Regions from separate parts of the Streptosporangium longisporum genome, predicted to be linked through region 1. Evidence: predicted binding sites of a transcription regulator. Region 1 holds the regulator's gene; each other region holds the start of a gene.

Evidence for each region. The regulator LexA, encoded in region 1, represses DNA repair genes until DNA is damaged. The targets are predictions, from matches to a motif close to TCGAACANNTGTTCGA.
Region 2: the regulator LexA is predicted to act here: its motif matches at 919-934, upstream of ABD832_RS23020 (DNA polymerase III subunit alpha).
Region 3: the regulator LexA is predicted to act here: its motif matches at 1,055-1,070, upstream of recA (recombinase RecA).

What each region holds. Positions count from the first base shown of each region.
Region 1 is NZ_BAAAWD010000008.1:103,696-105,962, forward strand. Features, by position in the region: gene lexA (transcriptional repressor LexA) at 697-1,407, shown strand; gene leuS (leucine--tRNA ligase) at 1,745-2,267, opposite strand, start outside.
Region 2 is NZ_BAAAWD010000013.1:184,742-187,008, reverse strand. Features, by position in the region: gene ABD832_RS23025 (hypothetical protein) at 1-420, opposite strand, end outside; gene ABD832_RS23020 (DNA polymerase III subunit alpha) at 997-2,267, shown strand, end outside.
Region 3 is NZ_BAAAWD010000022.1:140,236-142,502, forward strand. Features, by position in the region: gene recA (recombinase RecA) at 1-947, opposite strand, end outside; gene ABD832_RS36040 (hypothetical protein) at 1,486-1,770, shown strand; gene ABD832_RS36045 (DUF3046 domain-containing protein) at 1,799-1,993, opposite strand; gene ABD832_RS36050 (VOC family protein) at 2,087-2,267, opposite strand, start outside.

The DNA of each region.
Region 1 (2,267 bases):
TCGCCGGAGCGCGCGGCCCCGCGGCCGGACCCGGGCGGTGCGGACCGGGAGCCGGGAGGGGTGGCTCCGGAACGGAACACCGCGGGAACCGTCTCCGCGGCACCCCCGGAAGCACCCGGGCCACCCTGACCACTCGGACCCCCCGGACCGCCCGGCGCTCCCCCGCGCCGTGCCGTCCGCGCGCGATCCGGCCCTCCGGCCGCTCCGGGGCCACGCCCGGACCCGCGCGCGGGGTCGGCCTCCCGTCCCGGCCCCGGCTCCCGGGCCGGGCCCGTCCGCCTCGCCGGGCCCGCCTCCCGTCCCGGCCCCGCCTGTCGTGCCGGATCCGCCTCTCGTCCCGGACCCTGCTCCCGTGCCGGTCCCGGCTCCGATCTCGGCGGCGGCACGAGGCGCAGACGCGGTGCGCCAGAGGCCCCTGAGGACCGGTATGCCCCCCGGGATCGGGACGCGGACGCGGATCGCGGTGTCGTCGTGGTCGGTTTCATGGTGGCCCCCATCCCCTCGACCTGGCCGAACACATGTCGAAGAAAGATCGGCGAATCGAACACGATGTCGATCGAACTCCCGTACGATGTTGTACACCACGGCGTGGCCGATATCGAGGACATTCGAACAATTGTTTGAATATGATCTTGGGCCGAGATATGGTCGCTGTGTGCGACGTGTTCAATACAGATCGGGAGGCGAGGAGTTCGTATGAGCCAGCACGACCAGAACGGTTCGGCCGTCAGCGACCTGGCGGTGCGAAGGCGTGACTCCCTTGGCCTCACCCCCAGGCAGCGGAAGATCCTTGAGGTGATCCGTGACTCGGTGCAGCAGCGCGGCTACCCGCCGTCCATGCGCGAGATCGGTGAGGCCGTGCAGCTCACCAGCACCTCCAGCGTGTCGCACCAGTTGACGGCATTGCAGCGCAAGGGCTATCTGCGCCGTGACCCGCACCGGCCCCGCGCCCTCGAGGTGCGCCTTCCCGGTGAGCCGGTGCTCTGGGTGGATCCCGACTCCGACCAGGACGAGACCCCGGTCAGCCGGCCGACCGCCGCCTACGTGCCGCTGGTCGGGCGCATCGCCGCCGGTGGCCCGATCCTCGCCGAGGAGAGCATCGAGGACGTCTTCGCGCTGCCCAAGCAGCTCGTCGGCGAGGGCACGCTCTTCCTCCTCCAGGTGACCGGTGACTCGATGATCGAGGCGGCCATCGCCAACGGCGACTGGGTGGTCGTGCGCCAGCAGCCCGTGGCCGACAACGGCGACGTGGTCGCGGCGATGATCGACGGTGAGGCCACCGTGAAGACCTTCAAGCGCAGGGACGGCCATGTCTGGCTGGTCCCGCACAACCCCAACTACGACCCCATCCCCGGTGACGAGGCCACCGTCCTGGGCAAGGTCGTGGCGGTCCTCCGCAAGCTCTGAGGCACACGAGCTCCGGGGCATCGGGACACGACGCGTCGCACGAAGCGGTACACGCCGATGGGCGGCACCCCCTCGAAGGGGGTGCCGCCCATCGGCGTTCTCACCGGTCCTCTGCGGACCCTCGGACTCCCGGGTCCGGCGGGTCCGGGTCCCTGAGCCAGGATCCGGATCCCTGAGCCAGGGTCAGGGTTCGGGTCCCTGAGCCAGGGTCAGGGTCCCCGAATCAGGGTCAGAACCAGGGCCGGAGGGCCGGACCCCTGGGTTCCCGGCCCCTCCCCGCTCCGATCCCCCGGCCACGACCCGGTCCTGACGCCCCGCGAGGGGCCGGGGTCACCGCTCAGGGGACGATGTTGACCAGCTTGGGCGCGCGGACGATGACCTTGCGCGGCTCGCCGGACAGGAATGCCCGGACCTTCTCCGACCCCAGGGCCAGCGCCTCCAGGTCGATCTCGGAGATCTCCGGTGAGACCTCCAGCCTGTCGCGCACCTTGCCCGCGACCTGGACGACACAGGTGACGGACTCCTGGACCAGCAGCGCCGGGTCCGCCACCGGCCAGCCCGCCAGGGCGACCGAACCGGTGTGGCCCAGCCGCTCCCAGCCCTCCTCGGCCGCGTACGGCGCGACCAGCGACAGCATGACCGCCAGCGCCTCCGCGGCCTCCCTGACCGCGGGGTCGGCGGCGCCGGGCCCGGAGTCGATGGCCTTGCGCGCCGCGCTGGTCAGCTCCATCATCCGGGCCACCGCGACGTTGAAGCGGTAGGACTCGACCAGCTTCGTGACCTCGTCCACGGTGTGGTGGACGATCCTGCGCAGGCTCACGTCTCCGGCGGTGACGTCGACGCCGGGGGCCGAGGCCGCG
Region 2 (2,267 bases), on a different contig from region 1:
CTCGATCTTCTCGGGCACCACCAGCGCGCGGGCGTAACCGGGGTAGGTGCCGGTGTCGTGCCCGGTCCGGCAGCTCAGCTTGATGTGCTGGTCATGGTCGGTCGACTCGTCGAGCAGCCAGTCCATCCTGTCGACGATCTTGGCGATCCGCTCGGCGTAGGCCTCGTAGTTGTTCCCGTTGCCCTCGTGCCAGGCGTAGATCACCTGGACCGCCGGGACGCTGCCGGCGGCGTTCGCGGGATCCGGCAGCGTCGTGGTGCACCCCCTCCGGGGAACGTTCGCGTCGGCCGGCTGGGCGTAGGGCGCGGCCGGTTCCGTGCCGATGGGGTTGAAGTCGGCGCGTGCGGGAGTGACCGTCGCCAACGCGACGACACCCGCCACGACCATGGCTGTACCGAAACGGTTCAGCTTCGACGGCAAAAGAGCTCCTTGTGTAGGCGACTAATACGACAAGGAGATTAATCGCGATATATGACGTTCTTTAGAGTTAATTATTAAATTCGTACTATATAAATATGAATTTATTTATTTTCGACACGTCAGGAGTTTTATGCCCTGTATGGAGGTGAAAAGCAGGGTTAAGAGGTGAAAGTGATTTTTCGAGAGGTTTCCGTGACGTGGGCGATCCTGCCATGAAAAAGGTGAACGACCAGGTCGGGGCGGTCGTCACGGAAATCCGTGCGAGCTGAGAGGGGGCCGCTCGGGACGACGGCGAGGGTGCGTGATATCGGGAGGAACGAGATGCCGGGGGAGTTACGGAGGGCCGAAGTCTCCGCGTCGGAATCGGAGGGCGACGGGCCCCCCTCCCGCCGGGAAGGTGACGGGTCCCGGCCCCGGTCCACGACGAGCGCGTGGCGGAAACCCGGACTTTCGCGGCGTGTCGGACGGCGTGTTCCGGTGAAGGGCGGCACATACTGATCGAACACGTATTCGATGCGGGATGTGCTCCCCGGGCCCGCCGTCACACCGGGAGGGCTCATGCCGGGGGGTGGGTTCGTGCATCTCCACGTCGCGTCCGGGTTCTCCGCCCGCTATGGGGCCTCCCACCCGCAGGACCTGGTACGCGCCGCGGCGGACCTCGGCATGGAGGCGCTCGCGCTGACCGACCGGGACACGGTGACCGGAGCCGTCCGTCACGCGAAGGCGTGCATGAGGGCCGGGGTACGCCCGATCCTCGGCGTGGATCTCGCCGTCGCCGCGCAGATCCCCGCGCCCGCGGCCCGTACGGCCCGTACACCGGTCCGCGGCGGCGCCCGGGTGACGGAGCCGCCGTTGCGGATCACCGTGCTGGCCCGCTCCGCCACCGGGTGGGGACGGCTGTGCCGCCTGGTCTCCGCCGCGCACGCGAACCCGGCCGGCGGCTTCCCCCTCGCCTCCTGGGACGCTCTGCGCGCGTACCTGGGCAAGGACCTGTCGGTGCTGCTCGGCCCGGCCTCGGAGCCGGTGCGCGCGCTCACGGCGGGACGGCCCGACATCGCCGAGAGGCTCCTGGCGTCGTGGCGGGAGGTCGCCGGCGAGGGCCTGTGGCTGGAGGTGGTCACGTACGGGCTGCCGGGCCTGGGAGCGGGCTCGTTGCGACTGGCGGCGCACACGCTCACGCTCGGCGACCGGCTCGGCATACCGGTCGTGGCGACGAACGCGGTCCGCTACGAGCGGCGCGAACAGCACCGGCTCGCCGACGTGCTGGACGCCGCCCGGCTGCTACGGCCCATCCCGTTCCAGGCGGGCCGGCTGGACCCGGGGGAGCGGTACCTGAAGTCCGGAGCGGAGATGGCCGAGGCCGCCGAGCGGGTGGCCGCCTGCGCGAGCGCCGCCGCCGGCCGGGGACGCCGGTTGATCGAGGAGACGCTGCGGGCCGCCCGGCAGTGCGCCGTGGACCCGGTACGCGATCTCGGCCTGGGACGCCCGCACCTTCCCGAGCCTCACGTCGTCGGCGCAGGCACCGGCGCGGGAGACGGGATGCGGCTGCTGCGGCAGCGGTGCGCGGCGGGCATGGCCGCCCGCGGTCTCGACGGCGACCCGCGGGCCGTGAAGCGGCTGGAGGACGAGCTGGGGGTCATCGCCACGCTGCGCCACGAGGCGTACTTCCTGGCCGTCGCGCAGGTGGTGGCCGACACGCGAGCCATCGGCGTGCGGGTCGCGGCCCGCGGCTCGGGGGCCGGATCCATGGTCAACCACGCGCTGTTCGTCGCGACCGCCAACCCGCTGGAGCACGGGCTGTTGTTCGAGCGGTTCCTGTCCGAGCGGCGCACCACGCTGCCGGACAT
Region 3 (2,267 bases), on a different contig from region 1:
GACATGTCGGGGTGGGTCTTGAGGAAGTTCCGCGCGTTCTCCTTGCCCTGACCGAGCTGGTCACCCTCGTAGGTGTACCAAGCGCCGGACTTCCGGACGAAACCGTGCTCGACACCCATGTCGATCAGGCCACCCTCGCGGGAGATGCCGACGCCGTACAGGATGTCGAAGTCGGCCACCCGGAAGGGCGGGGCCACCTTGTTCTTGACGACCTTCACCCGGGTGCGGTTGCCGACCGCCTCGGTGCCGTCCTTGAGCGTCTCGATGCGGCGGATGTCGAGACGGACCGAGGCGTAGAACTTCAGCGCCTTTCCACCGGTCGTGGTCTCGGGCGAGCCGAACATGACGCCGATCTTCTCGCGGAGCTGGTTGATGAAGATCGCGGTGGTGCCGGTGTTGTTGAGCGCACCGGCGACCTTGCGCAGCGCCTGGGACATCAGGCGGGCCTGGAGGCCGACGTGGCTGTCGCCCATCTCGCCCTCGATCTCGGCCTTGGGCACCAGGGCCGCGACCGAGTCGATGACCAGCAGGTCGACGGCGCCGGACCGGATCAGCATGTCGGCGATCTCCAGCGCCTGCTCACCCGTGTCGGGCTGGGAGACGAGGAGAGCGTCGGTGTCGACGCCCAGCTTCTGGGCGTACTCCGGGTCGAGCGCGTGCTCGGCGTCGATGAACGCGGCGATGCCGCCGGCGCGCTGGGCGTTGGCCACCGCGTGCAGGGCGACGGTGGTCTTTCCCGAGGACTCGGGACCGTAGACCTCGACGATGCGGCCGCGTGGGAAGCCGCCGATGCCGAGGGCCACGTCCAGCGCGATGGAGCCGGTGGGGATCACCTCGATGGGCGCCCGGGTCTCGTCGCCCAGGCGCATGATGGAGCCCTTGCCGAACTGCCGCTCGATCTGAGCGAGCGCGGTCTCGAGCGCCTTCTCGCGGTCGTTAGCTGCCATGGGAGCCCCCCTGGAGGGTCGCGGGTTGGATCGGTTGCCAGCAAGCTACGGGGTGCCGCCGACAATTTCGGGAGGGCACGCCAGGAGTCTCGGCCTGTTCAATATAGCCGAACGATTGTTCGATCGCTGCCCGTCGGCACCACGCGTCGCGGAAGCCCCGGTACGCCCCGCGACGACCACCGCGAGAAGCCCTGGACGACGGTTCGCGGCGAGCGCGGGACCCGCCGGGCCGCTGTCCGCCGGGCCGGCGTCCACCGGGCCGGTGTGCGCGAGGCGGGTCCGGATCACGGCCCCCGCCCCCGGCCGTCCCCGCCGACGACGACCCGCGCGGCGGGAGCGGCATGGCCCCTCCCCGTACGTCCCCGGTCGTCTTCGGGCCCGGTGCCCGGGGCGCCGGACCTCGCCGTCAGGGCCTCGCCGTCCCGGCGGCGAGCGCCGCGTCCCCTCCTGGCGGAGACATTCACGGGAATTGTCATGCCCTTGTTGTCACCGGGCTGACCTGGAGTGATCCTGAGAGAAACGATCCGAGGTGCCCGACGTGCCCGACGCGTTCACGCAGCAACGCCTAGTCCATCTCGACTCCCTGGCCGCCGAGCTCAGGCGGCGAGGGCTGGCGAGCCGCACCCTCGGGGGCGCCACCCCGGTGCTGTGGGTGTGGCATCCGGACAACGGCAGGCAGACGATCGTCTTCGCCACCCCCGCCAGGGACGGCTGGCTGTTCGTGTGGTCGCCGGACGGTCAGCAGAGCGTCGACGACCCCTCGCGCACGGCCGAGGCGGTGGGGAGGCTTCTGGGCCCGTCCGCGGGGCCGGATGCGTCCTGAACGGGACCGGCACCCCGCCGGGTCCCTCTCAGCGCAGGCGCGGGGAGACGTCGGTGACCCCGCACACGGCGTGCCAGACCTCCTTGGCCCCGACACCCTCGGCCAGCGCCTGGATCACGGTCCGGCCCCCCAGGTCGGCGATGATGTAGTCCTGGGCCCACGACTCGGCGTACTGGTCCCCGAAGTGCAGCTTCATCCGCTTCCAGAAATCCGACAGGCGCATGCCCCCAAGTATGCGTCCGGGCCGGGGATGCCGGGTCCCGTACCGGCGCGCCGGCGAAGGGCACGGGCGCGGTCCGGCCCGGCGCCGGAGGGCTCAGAGCACGCGGGAGCCGTACATCTCCCCCAGCGGGTCGGCTAGCAGCTCCAGCCGTGCCCCGTCGGGGTCGGCGAAGTAGACGGAGGCGCCGCTCTCGACCTGGTGCGGTATGCCCGCCGCCTCCAGCTTGCCGCACAGGCGCTCCCAGGTGGAGGGGTCCACCGAGATGGCGATGTGG